DNA from 4 places in the Rahnella sp. BIGb0236 genome. Region 4 is predicted to be linked to each of the others. Evidence: predicted binding sites of a transcription regulator. Region 4 holds the regulator's gene; each other region holds the start of a gene.
The links. The regulator Fur, encoded in region 4, represses iron uptake genes when iron is present. The targets are predictions, from matches to a motif close to ATAATAATGAGAACNACTATCAA.

Region 1: fes (enterochelin esterase) is a predicted target of Fur. The motif match lies at 3,467-3,489, and genes of this name have one in related genera.
Region 2: EDF78_RS15645 (TonB-dependent siderophore receptor) is a predicted target of Fur. The motif match lies at 2,642-2,664, and genes of this name have one in related genera.
Region 3: efeU (iron uptake transporter permease EfeU) is a predicted target of Fur. The motif match lies at 2,390-2,412, and genes of this name have one in related genera.

The regions. Positions count from the first base shown of each region.
Region 1 covers NZ_SOAO01000006.1:143,115-148,014, forward strand. The annotation lists gene fepD (Fe(3+)-siderophore ABC transporter permease) at 1-238, shown strand, start outside; gene fepG (iron-enterobactin ABC transporter permease) at 241-1,269, shown strand; gene EDF78_RS14215 (ATP-binding cassette domain-containing protein) at 1,266-2,063, shown strand; gene fes (enterochelin esterase) at 2,037-3,377, opposite strand; gene EDF78_RS14225 (TonB-dependent siderophore receptor) at 3,610-4,900, shown strand, end outside.
Region 2 covers NZ_SOAO01000007.1:134,505-139,404, reverse strand. The annotation lists gene EDF78_RS15665 (LysR family transcriptional regulator) at 1-405, opposite strand, end outside; gene EDF78_RS15660 (chromate transporter) at 556-1,113, shown strand; gene EDF78_RS15655 (chromate transporter) at 1,110-1,631, shown strand; gene EDF78_RS15650 (O-methyltransferase) at 1,778-2,461, opposite strand; gene EDF78_RS15645 (TonB-dependent siderophore receptor) at 2,815-4,900, shown strand, end outside.
Region 3 covers NZ_SOAO01000014.1:83,531-88,430, forward strand. The annotation lists gene putA (trifunctional transcriptional regulator/proline dehydrogenase/L-glutamate gamma-semialdehyde dehydrogenase) at 1-238, opposite strand, end outside; gene putP (sodium/proline symporter PutP) at 754-2,238, shown strand; gene efeU (iron uptake transporter permease EfeU) at 2,486-3,337, shown strand; gene efeO (iron uptake system protein EfeO) at 3,376-4,509, shown strand; gene efeB (iron uptake transporter deferrochelatase/peroxidase subunit) at 4,666-4,900, shown strand, end outside.
Region 4 covers NZ_SOAO01000002.1:369,704-374,603, reverse strand. The annotation lists gene glnS (glutamine--tRNA ligase) at 1-882, shown strand, start outside; gene EDF78_RS05235 (OprD family outer membrane porin) at 1,304-2,725, shown strand; gene chiQ (ChiQ/YbfN family lipoprotein) at 2,739-3,074, shown strand; gene fur (ferric iron uptake transcriptional regulator) at 3,205-3,660, opposite strand; gene fldA (flavodoxin FldA) at 3,974-4,501, opposite strand.

The DNA.
Region 1 (4,900 bases), on a different contig from region 4:
GCCGATCGCCTTTGTCGGCCTGATGGTGCCGCACATAGCGCGCTGGATCTGTCGCGCGGATCCACGCTGGATGCTGCTGTGGACGCTGGTGTTAACGCCGACATTGCTGCTGGCGGCGGATATCGCCGGACGTTTTCTGGTGACCGGCGAATTACGGGTTTCCGTGGTGGTGGCCTTTATCGGCGCGCCGGTGCTTATTTTCCTGGTACGCCGCCCCGGCGGATTACGCAGAGGTTAATCATGAGTCAGACCCTGACAACACCTCGCCCGCTGAAAAAACCTGTGCTGTTGTCGCGCTCGTTTCTGACCGCCTGCGGGCTGGTGTTGTGCCTGATTTTACTGGCGATTTACGCGCTGGGGAGCGGCACACTCGCGCTGACTCCGTCGCAGGTAATCTCTGCCCTGCTCGGCGACGGGCCGAAAAACCTGAGCATTATTGTCACCCAATGGCGTCTGCCACGCGTGGTGATGGCGATGGTGCTCGGTGCCGCGCTCGGTGTCAGCGGCGCGATTTTCCAGTCGCTGCTGCGCAATCCGCTGGGCAGCCCGGACGTTATCGGTTTTAACACCGGCGCGTATACCGGTGTTCTGCTGGTCATCGTGTTGTTTAACGGCGGCGCAGGCGAAACCGTGTCCGGCGCGATGGCGGGTGGCGTACTGACCGCGCTGGTGGTTTACGCGCTGGCATGGCGTCAGGGCGTCGAAACCTTCCGCCTGATTATTGTCGGTATCGGCGTACGCGCGTTGCTGATTGCAGCCAATACCTGGCTGATTATTCACGCCTCGCTGGAGTCGGCACTGACGGCTGGCTTGTGGAATGCCGGTTCGCTTAACGGCATCACATGGGAGAAAAGCCTGCCGGTGGCGGGGATGATCGTCGCCGCCTGCATTCTGGCGCGTTGCTTATCCGCGCCGATGCGGCTGCTGGAAATGGGCGATGATGCCGCCTGTGCGCTGGGCGTTCCGGTTGAGCGTTCCCGCCTGCTGCTGATGCTGGCGGGCGTGGCGCTGACCGCCGCTGCCACCGCGCTGGCCGGGCCGATCTCCTTTATAGCGCTGGTCTCACCGCAGATTTCACGCCGCCTGTGCGCCAGCCAGCAACATGCGTTGTTCTTCGCCGCACTGACCGGCGCCCTGCTGTTGCTGGCCGCCGATGTCACCGCACAACGGCTGTTCCTGCCCTATCAGTTACCTGTGGGCGTGCTGACCGTCAGTCTCGGCGGCATTTATCTGATTGGGTTGCTCATCCGGGAGTCACGACGCTCATGAATACTGAACACGCTTCACCGTTGTACGCGGAAGATCTGACGCTGGGCTACGATAAAAAAATCGTCGCCCGCGACCTCTCTGTGTCCATTCCGCAGGGCAAGCTGACGGTGATTATCGGGCCGAATGCCTGCGGCAAATCCACGCTATTACGCACGCTCAGCCGCCTGATGCAGCCGCAATCCGGCGCGGTATTTCTCGACGGTAAGCTGATTGGCGATTACGGCACCCGGGACGTGGCGAAACGCCTCGGCCTGCTGCCGCAAAGCTCAACGGCACCGGGCGATATCAGCGTGGCGGATCTGGTGGCTCGCGGGCGTTACCCGCATCAGAGCCTGTTCCGCCGCTGGACGGCACAGGATACGCTGGCGGTCAGCGAGGCCATGCGCGCCACCGGCGTCGCCGAACTGGCGGAAAGCACCGTTAACTCGCTTTCCGGCGGCCAGCGCCAGCGGGTATGGATCGCCATGGTGCTGGCACAACAAACGCCGCTGCTGCTGCTGGATGAGCCGACGACCTGGCTGGATATTGCTCATCAGATTGATTTGATGGAACTGATGTGTCGTCTGAATCAGGAAAATGGCCGCACGCTGGTGGTGGTGTTACACGACCTGAATCAGGCGTGCCGTTACGCCGGGCACCTGATTGCAATGCGCGATGGCAAAATACTGGCGGAGGGCGCACCGGCGGATATCGTCACACCGGCGCTGATCGAACAGGTTTTCGGGCTGCGCTGCGCCATTATCGACTGCCCGGTTTCGCATACGCCGTTAATCATCCCGCTGGGTAACGGCTGAAACTCCGGCGCCCGATGGCGCTTCATTCCACAGACATTGAAGGCCATCGAGTAAACCGCCGCGCCAGCTAAGCGCGTCATGACCGGCATCCACCACCCGATAACGCACGCTGTTTCCGGTGCGACCCAGCAGCTCCTCCATCTGGTTATTCACCTGATAAATCAGCCGCTCATTGCTGCCCGCCTCCATGAAAATTTTCAGATGGCTGGCCGCGCCCAGCCCGTTGCTCACCTCACGCAATAACAGATCGGCGTCGTCAGGATGTTCCTCCTGCTGCGCTTTATTGCGCCGCGGCCACCAGAAAGAGCCGGACTGACTGAGCACGCAACCGAACTGCTGCGGCCAGTGTAAACCGGCATACAGCGACGAAAGCCCGCCGAAACTCTGCCCTGCCACCACCGTTTTGTCCGCGCTGTCACTGTGCGGCGCGAGCGCGGCCACGGCGGGCAATAATTCCTCCTGTATCGCCTGCCAGAAATCCGCATTACAGGTCAGTTCGCGGCTGCGGGTTTGCGTATCAATCACGTCGATCAGAACGTAGACCGCCTGCGGCAGGCTGCCCTCCTGCGTCAGTTGCATCAGCGGCTGCCAGACCGGCATCTGCTGCGCCCAGAACTGGCCGTCGAGCAGTAATGCCAGCGGGCGCGACGCCAGATCCTGACTGTCACCGGTGGTGTAAATCCAGACCTTGCGCCGGTTTCCCAGACGCGCGCTGTTCCACTGATAGATTTGCAGTTTTGCCGGTGCCTGCGGCGGTTGAGCGCCGTGCAGATCAAACTCGCGCCAGGCGGGTTGCGGCATGGCATCGGGCATATGCAAAGGCGACAGCGCGTGAGATTTTGCTCCCGGCCACGGATGATTCAGATTGAGCGGATCGTGGATCGCATGGGCGAACATATCCTTCCACCAGTCGCGTGCCGCCAGCATAGCGGTATACGCATCAGGATCCTGCGGGAACTCGCCCCCCGTTTCCGTCCGTGGGATCAGGCTGTAGCTGCCGCGCCAGCCGGAACGCAACGCGATATGCAGGAACCAGACGTCAGTGCCCGCCAGCCGTTGCAAACTCTGCGGCGGCTTCGGCTGATGATGATCGGTGATGCCGTTGATGTTGATCCACACGCGCTGGAAATCCGATGTCGCCTCACTGCCTTGCGGATCCCGCCAGAAGAACGTCACGTTGCACAGGCCATCGACCGGCCGTTCGATCCACGGCGATCCCTGCGTGTTAATTTCATTCCACCACGCCGCGCTGCCCGCATCACCGGCGGATAAGAGGGTCTGTGCGGTCGGTTTTTCCGCAGACGAGGATTTCATCATTTTTTCGCTTTGCCGCCTTTTACATCGTGAAGAACAGACACTCCCTGTCGGAGCCTTTACACAATCCCAACAAATAAGGAATGGGAATCGTATTGATAATTATTTTCAATTGCAATAGTGTGTAACCGCCCGTAAAACGGGACGATAAAAAATACACATACAACAGGCCATCCTCCTGTTCATTAAGACGATATTGCAGGAAAGGATGGATTTCAGGGCAGAATCCAATATGAAAAGCAGGCTACCACACTATTCTCTGGCAACCTTAATCGGGCTGGGATCGGCGCTCACTTTACCCGCCAGCGCAGCTGAAACTTCCGCAACCGACACAGCAGAAGCCAGCCAGACCACCGAAGACGCCACGAAAGACACCGGCGATACGCTGGTAATCACCGCCGCACAACAAAACCTTCAGGCTCCCGGTGTATCGACCATCACTTCCGACGAAATCCAGAAACGCCCTCCGGCACGCGACATCAACGAACTGATCCGCACCATGCCCGGCGTCAACCTGACCGGCAACTCCACCAGCGGCCAGCGCGGTAATAACCGCCAGATCGACATCCGTGGCATGGGCCCGGAAAACACCCTGGTGCTGATCGACGGTAAGCCGGTAAACAGCCGCAACTCGGTGCGTCAGGGCTGGCGTGGCGAGCGCGATACCCGTGGCGACACCAGCTGGGTTCCGCCGGATATGATCGAGCGCATCGAAGTGATCCGTGGCCCGGCAGCCGCCCGTTACGGCAACGGCGCAGCAGGTGGCGTGGTGAACATCATCACCAAAAAAGACACGCAGGAGTGGCACGGTTCCTGGAATACCTACCTGAACGCGCCGCAGCATAAAGACGAAGGCTCGACCAAACGTACCGACTTCAGCCTCTCCGGCCCGCTCAACGATCAGTTCAGTTTCCGTCTGTTCGGTGGCTACAGCAAAACGCAGGCCGACGCGCAGTACATCAACGACGGTCATCAGTCCGAACGTACCGGCACCTATGCCGACACCGTACCGGCAGGCCGTGAAGGTGTGATCGATAAAAACATCGATGCCCTGCTGCACTGGGATTTCGCCCGAATGCAGTCGCTGGAATTTGAAGTGTCCAACAGCCGTCAGGGCAACCTGTATGCGGGCGACACGCAAAACACCAACACCAGTGCGCTGGTGAAAAGCATGTACGGCAAGGAAACCAACCGCATTTACCGCCAGTCTTACTCGGTGACCTACAAAGGCGCGTGGGATAACGGCGTGACCACCAACAACTATGTGCAGTATGAGAAAACCCGTAACTCGCGCATGGATGAAGGGCTGGCGGGCGGTACCGAAGGCATCTTCTCAGACGAAGACTTCAACACCATCGCGCTGGGCGATATTCTCGCGCACAGCGAAGTCAGCGTACCGTTCGAACTCGGCGTGCCGCAAACCGCCACATTCGGTACCGAATGGAACCAGCAGAAGATGAAAGATCCGTCTTCTAATACGCAGGCCATGCTCGGCGGCGCGATTGACGGTATCGACAGCACCG
Region 2 (4,900 bases), on a different contig from region 4:
CTCGCCGCTGCCGCTTTCTTCGAGTTGTGTACTGACCGCCGGATAGATTTCCCGATAGCGCCGCAGCAATGCGGGCACAAAAGTATGCAACGCGGCAGAGCTGGTAAAACCAATACGCACACGTCCCTGCTCACCCTGCGCGGCACGCTGCATGGCGGCGCTGAGTTGCGCGGCTCGCGCCAGCACCGCACGGGCTTCCTGCAATAACACTTCGCCCGCTTCGGTCGGGATCACCCCGCGCGGTAGCCGGTTTAACAGCGCAACACCCAACTCCTGCTCCAGCCCCTGTAACAAACGGGTCAGCGGCGGTTGCTGGATAAACAGCCGTTCTGCGGCACGGGTAATACTGCCCGCTTCCACCACAGTGACGAAGGCATGCAGACGTTTCAGTTCAATCATATCCATACCCTCAGGGTATCTTTTGGCATTAATAAAGGCATTAGACATCATGGCACATCCACGCGCATGATCCTTAACAGAATTTACGCCTCTGGCGGCTTTGAATTACATTTGAGGGAGAGGGTGAAAATGTCAGCACAAACGCAGGAAAAATTAATGCCAGATACTGATGACCAGACCGCGCCGCACCCCGGTTGCGGACAACTGTTTATGGGCTTTTTCGTCCTTGGCCTGACCGGTTTCGGCGGCGTGTTGCCCATGGCGCGACACATGCTGGTGGATAAACGCCGCTGGCTGACCGCCGGACAGTTCACCGAACTGCTGGGCCTGTGCCAGTTCTTGCCCGGCGGCAATATCATTAATCTGTCGGTGGCGCTGGGCATGGAGTTTCGCGGGTTGCGCGGTGCGTTATCCGCCTTACTCGGGCTGATCCTCGCACCGACCATTTGCGTCGTGCTGCTCGGACTGGTGTATGCGCGTTATCAGAATGAACCGCTGGTGGAACATTTATTTGCAGGGATGGCGGCAGCGGCGGCCGGTTTACTGCTGTCGACCGGCATCAAAATGCTCGCCCCTTTGCGCGGTAAATGGCTGCAACTGGCGCTGGTGGCGGTGGGGGTGATTGCCATTGCCGCGTTCCGCATGCCGATGCTGCCGGTGATGCTGGTGCTGGCACCGGTCAGTATTTTCATCTGCGCGAGAGGTAAATTCTGATGCCGGTTTTACTTTCTCTTGCCCTGTTATTTACCGAACTTTCCGTGATGGCCTTTGGCGGCGGAAATACCATTCTCCCCGAGATGCAACGTGCGGTAGTGGACGTGCATCACTGGATGAGCGCGCAGGAATTCAGCGCCCTGTTCGCGCTGGCGCAGGCGGCGCCTGGCCCGAATATGATGATCGTGCCGCTGATTGGCTGGCAGGTCGCGGGATGGTCAGGATTGCTGGTGTCTTCGCTGGCAAAATTTGGACCGTCTTCCATTATCACGCTGATCGTGATGGGCGGCTGGAAGCGTTACAAAGACCGTCCGTGGCGACAGACCATCCAGCGCGGGCTGGTGCCGGTGACCGTCGGGCTGGTGGTATCGAGCGGATTACTGATTGCCAAAGCCTCGGCGACCACGCTGACGCTGGCAGGCGTGATCGCCCTGTGTACCCTGCTCGCGCTCAATAAACGCATTCATCCGCTGTGGGTACTGGCCGTCGGCGCAGTGCTCGGGCTGATATTGGGTTGAAATCATTGCGAAGCAGATCGCAATATTGAGCAGGTAAACTGCCGTCATCCATGGAAGCCGTACTCAAACAACAGTCTGATATGCCGCATGACAGCGAAAATCCGCTGTTTGACATTGGCTTTGGTCTGGCGCGTTAAAGCCTTCGGCTAACGGATCACCCGCGCCAGCACAAACCCGTCCCAGCCTTTGCTGCCGACGGTTTGCAGCGCGGTCGCCGATAACCGCGGTTCCTGCTCAATCATCTCAATAAAGCGACGCACGCCCTGCACCCGGGCGTCGTCGCTGTGCGGATCGGCCACCGCCCCGTCCCGCACCACGTTATCACCGATAATTAATGTTCCCGGCTTCGACAATTTCAGCGCCCATTCCAGATAAAGCGGGTTGTTCGGTTTATCAGCATCAATAAAAATCAGATCAAACGGCGCTTCAGCCGCCAGTGTGGGCAACGTTTCTGACGCGGGTCCGCTATGCAACGTAATTTTGTCCTGCAGACCCGCGAGGTCAATATTGGTCTGCGCGACACGGGCGTGATGCGGATCGGCTTCCAGCGTCACCACTTTACCCAGCGCCGGTAAGGCCCGCGCCAGCCAGATGGTGCTGTACGCCCCCAGAGTGCCAATCTCTAACACTTTTTGCGCGCCAGTGATCTGTGCGAACAATGCCAGTAATTTCCCCTGATTCGGCGCCACATCGTGCGCGGGTAAACCGGCGTGATGATTGTTTTTCAGCACCTGTTCTAATACTGGATCGCTTTCGACTAAATGGCTCACCAGATAGTGATCAACTGCCGCCCATTTATCGCTGTATTCCGCCTGCCTCTCCTGAACCATTCCTGCCTCCCGGCCGTGACTTATGCGTAAATAAAACGTTAAAAAACTCACTATTAACCCTAATCGCTTCCGACGAGTTTGCTCAGTTTTTTCAGCCGCCACTCAAAAAACCATCAATTTCATGCGGATAAAAATGCGTCACTTCACACTTTTGTCGTAAAGTTCCCTTGAGTTTATAAAATAATAATGATAACAATTATCATTAAGTTTAACATTCGTCTCGATTCTGTTAAGTTGCCGCCCTTCAATGTGCGGCGGCTTTCGTGCGGAACATATGTTGGCTTTTGGGTTTATTACACACGCATAAATTAATCACTCGATAATTAATTGAGTTATTTATAGGGACTATGAATATGTTGTTGGCTTTCCCCCTCAAACGCTCGGTGCTTATGTGCGCCCTGGCGCTGGCTGTGCCGGCTGCCTCTATGGCTGCTGAAGATACCGTCGTTGTCAAAGCCGCACCTGCGGATACCGCAGATGCACCGACGCAGGGTTACAGCGCGAAAACCAGTAAAAGCGCGACGAAAACCGATCAGCCACTGATCACCACCGGACAGGCAGTTTCTGTTGTCACCCGTCAGCAAATGACCGACCAGAACGCCACCACCGTGAACGCCGCGCTGAACTACACGCCGGGCGTCTTCACCAACTTTGCCGGTGGTGCCACGCGTTATGACACCATTTCCCTGCGCGGTTTCCACGGCGGTGACGTCAACAACACCTTCCTCGATGGCCTGCGTATTCTCAGCGATGGCGCGACCTACAACTCCATTCAGGTGGATCCGTGGTTCCTCGAACGTATTGATGTGGTAAAAGGCCCGTCCTCTGCCCTTTATGGTCAGAGCATTCCCGGCGGTGTCGTCGTGGAAACCACCAAGCGCCCGCAGTTTGCTGAAGAAGGTCACTTCCAGCTTTCCGGCGGCACGCAAAATACCAAAGGTGGCGCGTTCGATTACACCAACGCCATCAACGATCAGCTGGCCTTCCGTCTGACCGGTATGACCCGCAGCAGCGACACGCAGTACGATCACCAGCGTGAAGAGCGTTACGCGATTTCTCCACAGTTACTGTGGACGCCGGATGAAAACACCTCGCTGTTGCTGCGCGCTTATCTGCAAAAAGATCCGTCCGGTGGCTATCACGCCGCAGTTCCGGCTGACGGCAGCCTCTACGGTCAGAAACTGAGCCGTGGATTCTTCGATGGTGAAAGCACGCGCAACCAGTTCAAACGCTGGGAGCAAATCTACAGCTACGAATTCCAGCACGCATTTAACGACGTCTGGTCATTCCGCCAGAACGCCAACTACACCCATTCCAATACCGAACTGGATCAGGTGTATCAGGCGGGCTGGAATGCGGATCGTACCGAGATGAGCCGTTACTATTCCGGTGAAAAATCGTCTCTGGATACCTTCGCGATTGATAACCAGCTGGAAGCCGATTTCGCCACCGGTGAACTGGCGCATAAAGTGGTGCTGGGCTTTGACTACTCCCACTTTATCAATGACGTGAAATCTGACGGTGCCTACGCAGAAAACCTCAACCCGTATACCGGTGTGGGCGGTGATGCGCTGGATTATTACAGCCTTAAGCGCGGTAAAAACCGTTATGAGCAGATGGGCACTTATCTGCAAGATGAGATGAACTGGAACAAATGGTATCTGACTCTGTCAGGCCGTTACGACACGCTGAAAACCTCCAGCCGCAGCTACGAAAGCATCTACGGCACCACCAGCAACAGCGAACGTAAAGACAGTCATTTCAACAGCCGTGCTTCCCTGCTGTACGCCTTTGACAGCGGCATTTCTCCGTACGTCAGCTACAGCCAGGCGATGACACCGTCTGCCCTGCCGGGCGCTGATGGCACCCTGCTGAAACCGATGCAGAGCGAGCAATACGAAGCCGGGATCAAATACCAACCGGTCGGCACCTCCGATATGTACAGCGCGGCGTTGTATGATCTGACGCAAAAAGACGTGGGTAACCGCGTGGTGGTCGGCAGTTATTACGAGCCGGCAGGGAAAATCCGTTCGCAGGGTCTGGAGCTGGAAGCCAAGAAACAGGTTACCGAACGCTTCAACGTCATGGCCGGTTATACCTATAACAAAGTGCGTATCCGTGATTCCGCTGAAAACAACGGCAACACGCCGTATGTGACGCCAAAACAAATGGCGTCCATCTGGGGTCAGTACAACACACCGATTGGGGTAGATATGGGTGCGGGCGTGCGTTACATCGGCACACAATGGGCGGATAACGAAAACACCCGTCACATGCCGTCTGCCACGCTGGTCGATGCGTCACTGCGTATGAATCTGGTGCAGTTTAATCCGCAGCTGAAAGGCGCGTATGTACAGCTGAATGCCAACAACCTGTTCGACAAGAAATATGTCGCAGCCTGTTACGGCACCAGCTACTGCTACTGGGGTCAGGAACGTA
Region 3 (4,900 bases), on a different contig from region 4:
GGAACGGCTGATGGACGTCCTGAACCGCATGGGCGGTCAACTCATCGGCACCCTCAGACGCCGCGCCGTTCAGCGCGGGGATCTCAGGTAACGCGTCGCCATTTTCCAGACGTTCCAGATAGGAAAAAATCGCCTGCTTGATCAGCCAGTGCGGCGTACGGTCAATCTTATGTGCCGCTTCTTTAAGCCTGTCGCGTGTGCCTTCGTCCAGCTTCACGCCCATCGTTGTCATACCCATGCGCAACCACTCCATATGAAAAGGTTCAGGTGAATTCATTATCTTTATGCTGAGCAATATCTTCTATGTTGCAACCTTGTGCAACCCCGTTAATGCAGGAAGTATGCCTGTTGTGATTTGTCTGGCATTTTTAACAATAAAATAACGGCATGGATCTTGCCTGCATGAACGGTAAGTGAAATTTCAAAGGCGGTATCGGGTGCAACCTTTGTCACTGCAAAGTACAACCGGCATTCAGAATAACTGTGATGGAGGGTGAATTTTGTGTATTTGAAATGTTAAAAATCTTGAAAAGTGGAGGAGGCTAAACCAGTATCCGGCCCGACAGTAATTTTGAATAAAAACCACACAAAGACTGTAACGACGTAAAAAATATGGAGAGTCTTGCTGCAACCTTAGCGGGTTTCAGCCATCATCTCGCCCCGGCATGATTTTGCACGCTTTTCTCAGGAACAAGGCGTCAGGACAGACAGGTGCCGGACAACATCGCAAATAAGAAGAAAGTGGAGACTGGAATGACAATGAACACACCGATGCTGGTGACGTTTTGTGTTTATATTTTCGGGATGATTTTGATTGGTCTCATCGCGTATTTACGAACCAAAAACTTTGATGATTATATTCTGGGTGGACGCAGTTTAGGCAGTGTGGTGACGGCACTTTCGGCCGGTGCCTCTGACATGAGCGGCTGGTTGCTGATGGGTTTACCGGGGGCGATTTTCCTTTCCGGGATTTCTGAAAGCTGGATCGCCATCGGCCTGACCATCGGCGCATACCTGAACTGGAAACTGGTGGCGGGGCGGTTACGTGTGCACACCGAAGCCAACAACAACGCGCTGACTTTGCCGGATTACTTTACCCACCGCTTTGAAGATTCCAGCAAAATGCTGCGCATTATTTCGGCGATTGTAATTTTGGTATTTTTCACCATTTATTGTGCTTCCGGCATTGTGGCCGGTGCCCGTCTGTTTGAAAGCACCTTCGGCATGACTTACCAGACGGCGCTGTGGGCAGGCGCGGCGGCAACCATCATCTATACCTTCATCGGCGGTTTTCTGGCGGTCAGCTGGACCGACACCGTGCAGGCAACCCTGATGATTTTCGCGCTGATCCTGACGCCGGTGATCGTTATTCTCGCGGTCGGCGGTATTGATACCTCGATGATGGTGATCCACGCGAAAAACCCTGAATACACGGACATGTTCAAAGGCATGAATCTGGTGGCGATTCTGTCACTGCTGGGCTGGGGACTGGGCTACTTCGGCCAGCCACATATTCTGGCGCGTTTCATGGCGGCCGACTCCCATCACACCATCCGCAGCGCACGCCGTATCAGCATGACCTGGATGATTTTGTGTCTGGCGGGCACCATTGCGGTCGGTTTCTTCGGTATTGCTTACTTCAGCAATAATCCGGGTGAAGCGGGCAACGTGACGCAAAACGGTGAGCGTGTGTTCATCGAGCTGGCAAAAATTCTGTTCAACCCGTGGATTGCCGGTATCTTGCTGTCGGCGATTCTGGCGGCGGTGATGAGCACCCTGAGCTGTCAGCTGCTGGTATGTTCAAGCGCCATTACCGAAGATTTGTATAAAGCCTTCCTGCGCAAAGGCGCTAGCCAGCGCGAGCTGGTGTGGATTGGTCGTCTGATGGTACTGGTGGTCGCTCTGGTGGCCATTGCGCTGGCGGCGAACCCGGAAAACCGCGTACTCGGTCTGGTCAGCTATGCCTGGGCCGGTTTCGGTGCGGCATTCGGGCCGGTGATCCTGATTTCCGTCATGTGGAAACGCATGACGCGTAACGGCGCGCTGGCAGGCATGCTGGTGGGCGCAGTGACGGTGATTGTCTGGAAGAATTTCGCCTGGTTTGATCTCTACGAAATCATCCCCGGCTTTATCTTCGCCTCACTGGCGATCTGGATTGTCAGCCTGATGGGCCGTCAGCCTTCCGCCGCAGTGGAAGAACGCTTCACGGCGGCCGAAGCGGAATATAATACTATTTAACCACTCCTCAGTTTTGAGGTGACGAAGATCGGGGTCGTCCTGACCCCGGTTTTCAGCATTTTGTTTCAGAGAACACTTCCATCCTGATTTTTCCTGCGCATTTGCCATCAACCCTTCAAAAATCGATCTGTTCCCTCTTGTATTTCTTTTTCTAAGAATGATAATCACTATCGTTTCTTTTTACTTTTCTTTACAGAGAGCTTACAGATTCTGTGATTCGCCAGAATTCGGGGCCGGGAGTTCCAACATGTTCGTTCCGTTTCTCATTATGTTTCGCGAAGGGCTGGAAGCTGCACTGATCGTCAGCCTGATTGCCAGCTATCTCAAACGGACGCAACGCGGGCAGTGGCTCGGTGTGGTCTGGATTGGCGTTTTCATCGCCGCCGCACTTTGTCTGGCGCTCGGTCTTTTTATCAATGCCACCACCGGCGAGTTTCCGCAAAAACAGCAGGAGCTGTTCGAAGGCATCGTGGCCGTGGTCGCCGTGTGCATTCTTACGTATATGGTGTTCTGGATGCGCAAAGTGTCGCGCTCCATCAAAGTGTATCTGGAAGGCGCGATTGATAATGCGCTGAATTCCGGCCGCGGGCAGGGCTGGGCGCTGGTCGCCATGGTGTTTTTTGCCGTCGCGCGTGAAGGGCTGGAATCGGTGTTTTTCCTGCTCGCCGCATTCCAGCAGGATGTGGGTATCGAAGCACCGATCGGCGCGCTGCTGGGACTGGCTGCCGCCATTGTGCTCGGTTTCCTGATTTATTACGGCGGCGTGAAACTGCATCTGGCGAAATTTTTCAAATGGACCAGCCTGTTTATTTTGTTTGTCGCCGCCGGTCTGGCCGCTGGCGCGATCCGGGCTTTCCACGAAGCCGGTTTGTGGAATCAGATGCAGGACATCGCCTTTGATCTCAGCGGCACGTTATCCACGCACTCATTATTTGGCACCTTGCTGGAAGGCATGTTTGGCTATCAGGAAGCGCCGACCGTCAGTGAAGTCGCCGTGTATTTCCTGTATCTGATCCCTGCGCTGTTTCTGTTCTTTATGCCACAGGGCAAAAATCCTGTCGCCGCTCCGGCCTCTGCCGGGCAAAAAACACCACGTTGATTTCATAAACTTTTCATCACTTTGCGTTAGCCACGGAGTTGTACATGCCACATTTTCGCCGTAAAGCTTTACAGATCGCACTGTTGTCCCTGCCGGCCTTTGCGCTGAGCACCCACGTGCTGGCTGCCGATGTTCGTCAGGTTAAAATTGCCGTTAACGACAAACAATGTGAACCGATGGCGCTGACCGTACCCGCCGGTAAAACTCAGTTTGTTATCCATAACAACAGCCAGAAAAACCTGGAATGGGAAATTCTGAAAGGCGTGATGGTGGTGGAAGAACGTGAAAACGTGGCGCCGGGCTTCACGCAGAAAATGACGGCTAACCTTGAGCCGGGCGAATACGACATGACCTGCGGCCTGCTGAGCAATCCAAAAGGTAAACTGACCGTGACGGCAGAAGGCGCGCAAGCCTCCGGTAAGCCTGACGCCATGGCGCTGGTCGGCCCGATTGCGGAATACAAAGTGTATGTCACGCAGCAGGTGGCTGAACTGGTTGCCCACACCAAAGCCTTTACCGACGCGGTGAAGCAGGGCGATCTGGCGAAAGCTCAGGCGCTGTATGCCTCAACCCGTGTTTACTACGAGCGCATCGAACCGATCGCCGAACTGTTCTCTGATCTGGACGGCAGCATCGATGCCCGTGAAGATGATTTCGAGAAAAAAGCCGAAGATCCTAACTTCACCGGTTTCCACCGTCTGGAGAAAATCCTCTTCGCGGATAAAACCACTAAAGGCGCCGGACCGTTTGCTGACAAGTTGTATACCGACACGGTTGATCTGCAAAAACGCATCACTGACCTGACTTTCCCGCCAAGCAAAGTGGTTGGCGGCGCAGCAGGGCTTATCGAAGAAGTGGCGGCCAGCAAAATCAGCGGTGAAGAAGACCGTTACAGCCGCACCGACCTGTGGGATTTCCGTGCCAACCTTGATGGCGCACAGAAAATCGTTAACCTGCTGCGTCCGTTGCTGGAAAAGGCCGACAAACCGCTGCTGGATAAAATCGACGCCAACTTTAAAACCGTCGATGCGCTGCTGGATAAATACAAAACCAAAGACGGTTACGAGAATTACGAAAAACTGTCCGATGCAGACCGTAACGCAATGAAAGGGCCAATCACCACGCTGGCAGAAGATCTGGCTAAACTGCGCGGTGTTTTAGGTCTGGATTAATATCTTAAGCTCCCTCCCCTGCGAAGGGGAGGGTTGGGGTGGGGTATTAAAGTAAAATTCAGTGGCCAAAGTGTGCATAACCCCCTGTTTTGCCATTAATACCCCCTCCCGGCCTCCCCCTTCGCAGGGGGAGGAGCGTCACACCGAGGCATAGCAATGAGTCACAAAAACAATAATCAGGATGACGTTTCCTCTTCCCGCCGCAGCTTGTTGAAAGGCGTGGGATTGTTAGGCGGGGCATTTGCCCTGGGCGGCGCCACCACGGTGCAAGCTGAGAAAACACCCGGAGCAAAAAAAGAGTACACGCCGGGCACGGTGTCCCCCGATGAACGCTGGGGCAAACAGCCTTATTACGGCGAACATCAGGCAGGCATTTTAACGCCGCAGCAGG
Region 4 (4,900 bases):
CTCGAGTACTCCATCATGTCTAAGCGTAAGCTGAACCAGCTGGTGACCGAGAAGATTGTGGAAGGCTGGGACGACCCGCGTATGCCGACCGTTTCAGGTCTGCGTCGTCGTGGTTACACCGCCGCGTCTATCCGTGAATTCTGCCGTCGTATCGGCGTCACCAAGCAAGACAACAACGTCGAAATGATGGCGCTGGAATCCTGTATCCGTGACGATCTGAACGAAAACGCACCGCGCGCCATGGCGGTGATCAATCCGGTTAAAGTGATCATTGAAAACTTTACCGGTGATGACGTGCAGAGGGTGAAAATGCCGAACCACCCGAGCAAACCGGAAATGGGCACCCGCGAAGTGCCATTTACCCGTGAGATTTATATCGATCAGGCAGATTTCCGCGAAGAAGCGAACAAGCAATACAAGCGTCTGGTGCTCGGCAAAGAAGTGCGTCTGCGCAATGCGTATGTGATCAAAGCAGAACGTATCGAGAAAGATGCAGAAGGCAATATCACCACGATCTTCTGTTCTTACGATATCGATACACTGAGCAAAGATCCTGCCGATGGCCGCAAGGTGAAAGGCGTGATCCACTGGGTTTCGGCGTCAGAAGGCAAACCGGCGGAGTTCCGCCTGTATGACCGTCTGTTCAGCGTCGCCAACCCGGGTCAGGCAGAAGATTTCCTGACCACCATCAACCCGGAATCTCTGGTGATTTCCCACGGTTTCGTGGAGCCATCACTGGTGGCTGCACAGGCTGAAATCAGCCTGCAGTTCGAGCGTGAAGGTTACTTCTGCGCCGACAGCCGCTACTCAAGCGCTGAACATCTGGTGTTTAACCGTACCGTTGGCCTGCGTGATACCTGGGAAAGCAAACCCGTCGTGTAAGCCTTCAGTGTCAGATGATAAAACGCAGCTCCGGCTGCGTTTTTTTTTGCCTGTGATAATCGTAATGGGTTTTGTTTCTCGTCGCGAATTAATGTATTTCCTATGCTTGCTTTTTAAACGATGTAGCGCGAGCTGTTGTATTGCTGAAACGTTTAAACTGTAGGGTTATTTTATTTAATTGCTTGTTTTAGTTATTTATTCAGTTAATCCACTGCTTTAATTCTTTCCTGAGACCCTCTGTAACACTTTTTCATCTTTATGTGCACTTTGTCATATTTCGGCGATCAATGATGAATTACTCATTGATAATTCGCGTCGCGAAAAATATTCTAAACCTGTTTTATACGGTTACGCCTCTGGCGGCCGCTTTTTATACCCGTTTGGGTTTTGCTCGTTTTTTTAGTCAACATGAGGAATCTCTATGCACAAGCACCGTAACAGGGGCAGGGGATCGGCTTACCTGAAACCTGCGATATATTCCCTGGCCGGCACCTTACTGGGTGGCGGAATGATGTTCGCTGAAGATGCCAACGCGGCAGGTTTTATTGATGATTCAACGCTGACCGGCGGCGTGTATTACTGGCAGCGTCAACGTGACCGCAAGGACATGGATCCGGCGAGTGACAGCTACAAAGACTATACAACCAACCTTTCCCATTCTACCGCTAACCTGAACCTCGACTTTTCTTCCGGCTATGCCTGGGACATGTTTGGTATTGATATCGCCGCTTTCACGGCAATTGAAATGGCCGAAAGCAGCGAGAGCGGACACCCCAACGAAATCGCCTTCTCCAACAGCAACCGCGCGTACGACGAAGATTATTCCGGCGATAAAAGCGGCATCAGCCTGTATAAGGCCGCCGGTAAATTCAAATACGGCGGATTCTGGGGACATGCGGGTTACATTCAGCCCACCGGACAAACGCTGATCGCGCCACACTGGAGCTTTATGCCGGGAACCTATCGCGGTGCGGAAGCCGGATATAAACATGATTTCGGTGATCCGGGTGAGTTGAGCTTCTCCTACATGTGGACCGACGAATACAAATCCCCGTGGCATCTGGAAATGGATGATTTCCGCCAGAATGACAAAAAGACCGGCGTTTCTTATCTTCACTCGGTCGGGGCGAAATACGATTTTAAAAATGATTTCGTGCTGGAAGGCGCATTTGGTCAGGCTGAAAGTTATGTTGACCAGTACTTTGCCAAGGCCTCTTACAAAATTGATCTGATGGGCAATCCGCTGACCACCAGCTATCAGTTCTATGGTGCAGAAGATCGCATCAGTGACAAGAATGATCCGAACAGTCTGTATGACGGACTGGCATGGCTGCAGGCGCTGACTTTCGGCTATACCACCGGTCAGTTTAACTGGCGTCTGGAAGGGACGATGGTGAAGGCCGAAGGGAATCAGGGTTACTTCCTGCAACGTATGACCCCGACCTATTCCTCTTCAAACGGTCGTCTTGACGTGTGGTGGGATAACCGTTCTGACTTCAACGCCAACGGTGAGAAAGCCGTGTATGCCGGCGTGCTTTATGATCTGGCGAAATGGGATCTGCCGGGCTTCGCGGTCGGTGGTTCGTACGTCTATGCGTGGGATGCCAAACCGAGCACCAATGCGGCCTACGATCAGAGCCAGCGCCTGAAAGAAAGCGCCTGGAGTCTGGATGCGCTGTATACCATTCAGGAAGGGCGCGCCAAAGGGACGCTGTTCAAACTGCATTACACCCAATACGACAACCACTCTGATCTTCCGAGCTGGAGTGGCGGGTACGGCAACATATTCCAGGATGAAAAAGACGTGAAATTCATTGTCATCGCTCCATTCACTATTTTCTGAGGTCGTTATGTCGATGAATAAATTACTGATGATTGTGATGTCGTCCGTGCTTCTGGCCGGTTGTGCACCTACCGCTGATCAGGCAGAAATCTCCAAAACGCGGGAAGATTACCGGACCTGTATTAATACGGCGGAAGGCGATGCGGACAAACTGGCATCCTGTCAGGTGATGCTCAACAAGCTGAAACAGGAAAAAGCACACCAGCAATTTGCAGAACAGGAGACAGTGCGCGTGGTGGATTATCAGCGCTGCCTTACCGCCCGTAAAACCGGAAACGGTCAGGCCTTTGCCGCCGATTGCGGGAAAATCTGGCAGGAAATCAGAGCGAATAACGCACCGGAAAAGTAACTCAACACCAGAACACGGATGCAGAAATCAAAACCCCGGCTTGCCGGGGTTTTTTGCCTCTGCCCTCTGCCAGATTGCAGACATAAAAAAACCGCTTTTCAGCGGTTAATTTAGTCAAAGCCCGTGCAGATTACAGCGCAGGTTTATCGTTATGCAAAGAGTCATCTTCACGGCAGTCGCCTGCTTCACAGTGGCCGTACAAATACAGACTGTGGTTGGTCAGTTTGATGCCATGTTTCTTAGCAATCTCACGCTGACGACCTTCAATATATTCGTCACGGAATTCAATCACACGGCCACAATCCAGACAGATCAGGTGGTCATGGTGATGTTGCTGGGTCAGTTCGAATACGGACTTGCCGCCTTCGAAGTTATGACGGGTGACAATACCGGCGTCGTCAAACTGGTTCAGAACGCGGTAAACCGTCGCCAGGCCAATTTCTTCACCCATATCAATCAGTTGCTTGTAAAGATCTTCCGCACTAACGTGATGACCTTCCGGCGCTTGCAGCACTTCCAGGATTTTGAGGCGCGGAAGCGTGACTTTTAAGCCGGCTTTCTTCAGTGCGGTGTTGTTGTCAGTCATGCGGATTCAGTCCTGTTACTATGTGCTAATCAAGTTGAGGCATGCAGCCTGTGGCATCGGCGGCACAAAATTATTCGTATAGTCTCTTCGTTTAACGCAAATGTGCCAATTCTCGTCAACGACAGCCTGTTAATAAAGATCACAAAGTGCCGGTCACATTTGGAATGCAACGACTTGATCGATAGAAAAAACAGATGAACTCAGTGTACCTTGATACGACTGAAAGTTACAATTTTGTAGCAGTTAAATTGTTAATTTCAGTAATAGTTTGGCCCTTCAATTGTAGAATAAATCCTCAGGGCCAACAGGGTTTTTAGCCAATAATTTCAGAAAGGCTGAGTTCTTCTGTGATCTGTTTTACCCAGGCATCAACACGTTCGTTGGTCAGTTCTGGCTGACGGTCTTCGTCAATTGCCAGCCCAATGAAGTGCTTATCGTCTGCCAGGCCTTTGGATGCTTCGAAGTGGTAACCTTCGGTTGGCCAGTGACCGACAATCACCGCGCCGCGTGGCTCAATGATGTCGCGCACGGTACCCAGTGCATCGCAGAAATATTCGGCATAGTCTTCCTGATCGCCACAACCAAACAGCGCGACCAACTTACCTTCGAAATCTATCTCTTCCAGCGTTGGGAAAAAGTCGTCCCAGTCACACTGCGCTTCACCGTAATACCAGGTTGGAATGCCGATCAGCAAAATATCGAATTTTTCCAGATCCTCTTTGCTGCTCTTCGCAATGTCATGCACCTCTGCAACATCTTTACCCAATTGCTTCTGGATCATTTTTGCGATGTTTTCGGTGTTACCTGTATCGGATCCAAAGAAGATACCTACAACGGCCATAAGATTACCTAACCTCTTGTTCTAAATGAAGTGCCCTGCATCGCAGGCAATAATAATGCAGATGATAGCAAACTCGCGAGGCGGAGAATATGCTTCCGGCCGCCTTCTTGACTGGGAAATAAGTTTATCGGGCAATATTTTAAAGTGTTATCGCCTTTGTGTGTTTTCCAAAACCGCCAATAAACCTCAAACTTATTGAGGTTAAAAGCAAAGTTGAGAAATAAGTCGACACAATACTAAATTTCGAGCACATCCCGCCGATAGATGATGCGAGAGCAATCTCAACATAATAAAGAAATCGATGCCCGGAGAGGTGTTCAAACATGTCCTGGGGCACTTGCCTGCTGGTTACCTGTCTTGATTCTCCGCATCCCCGTCAATCCTCAGACCAGAAACAGT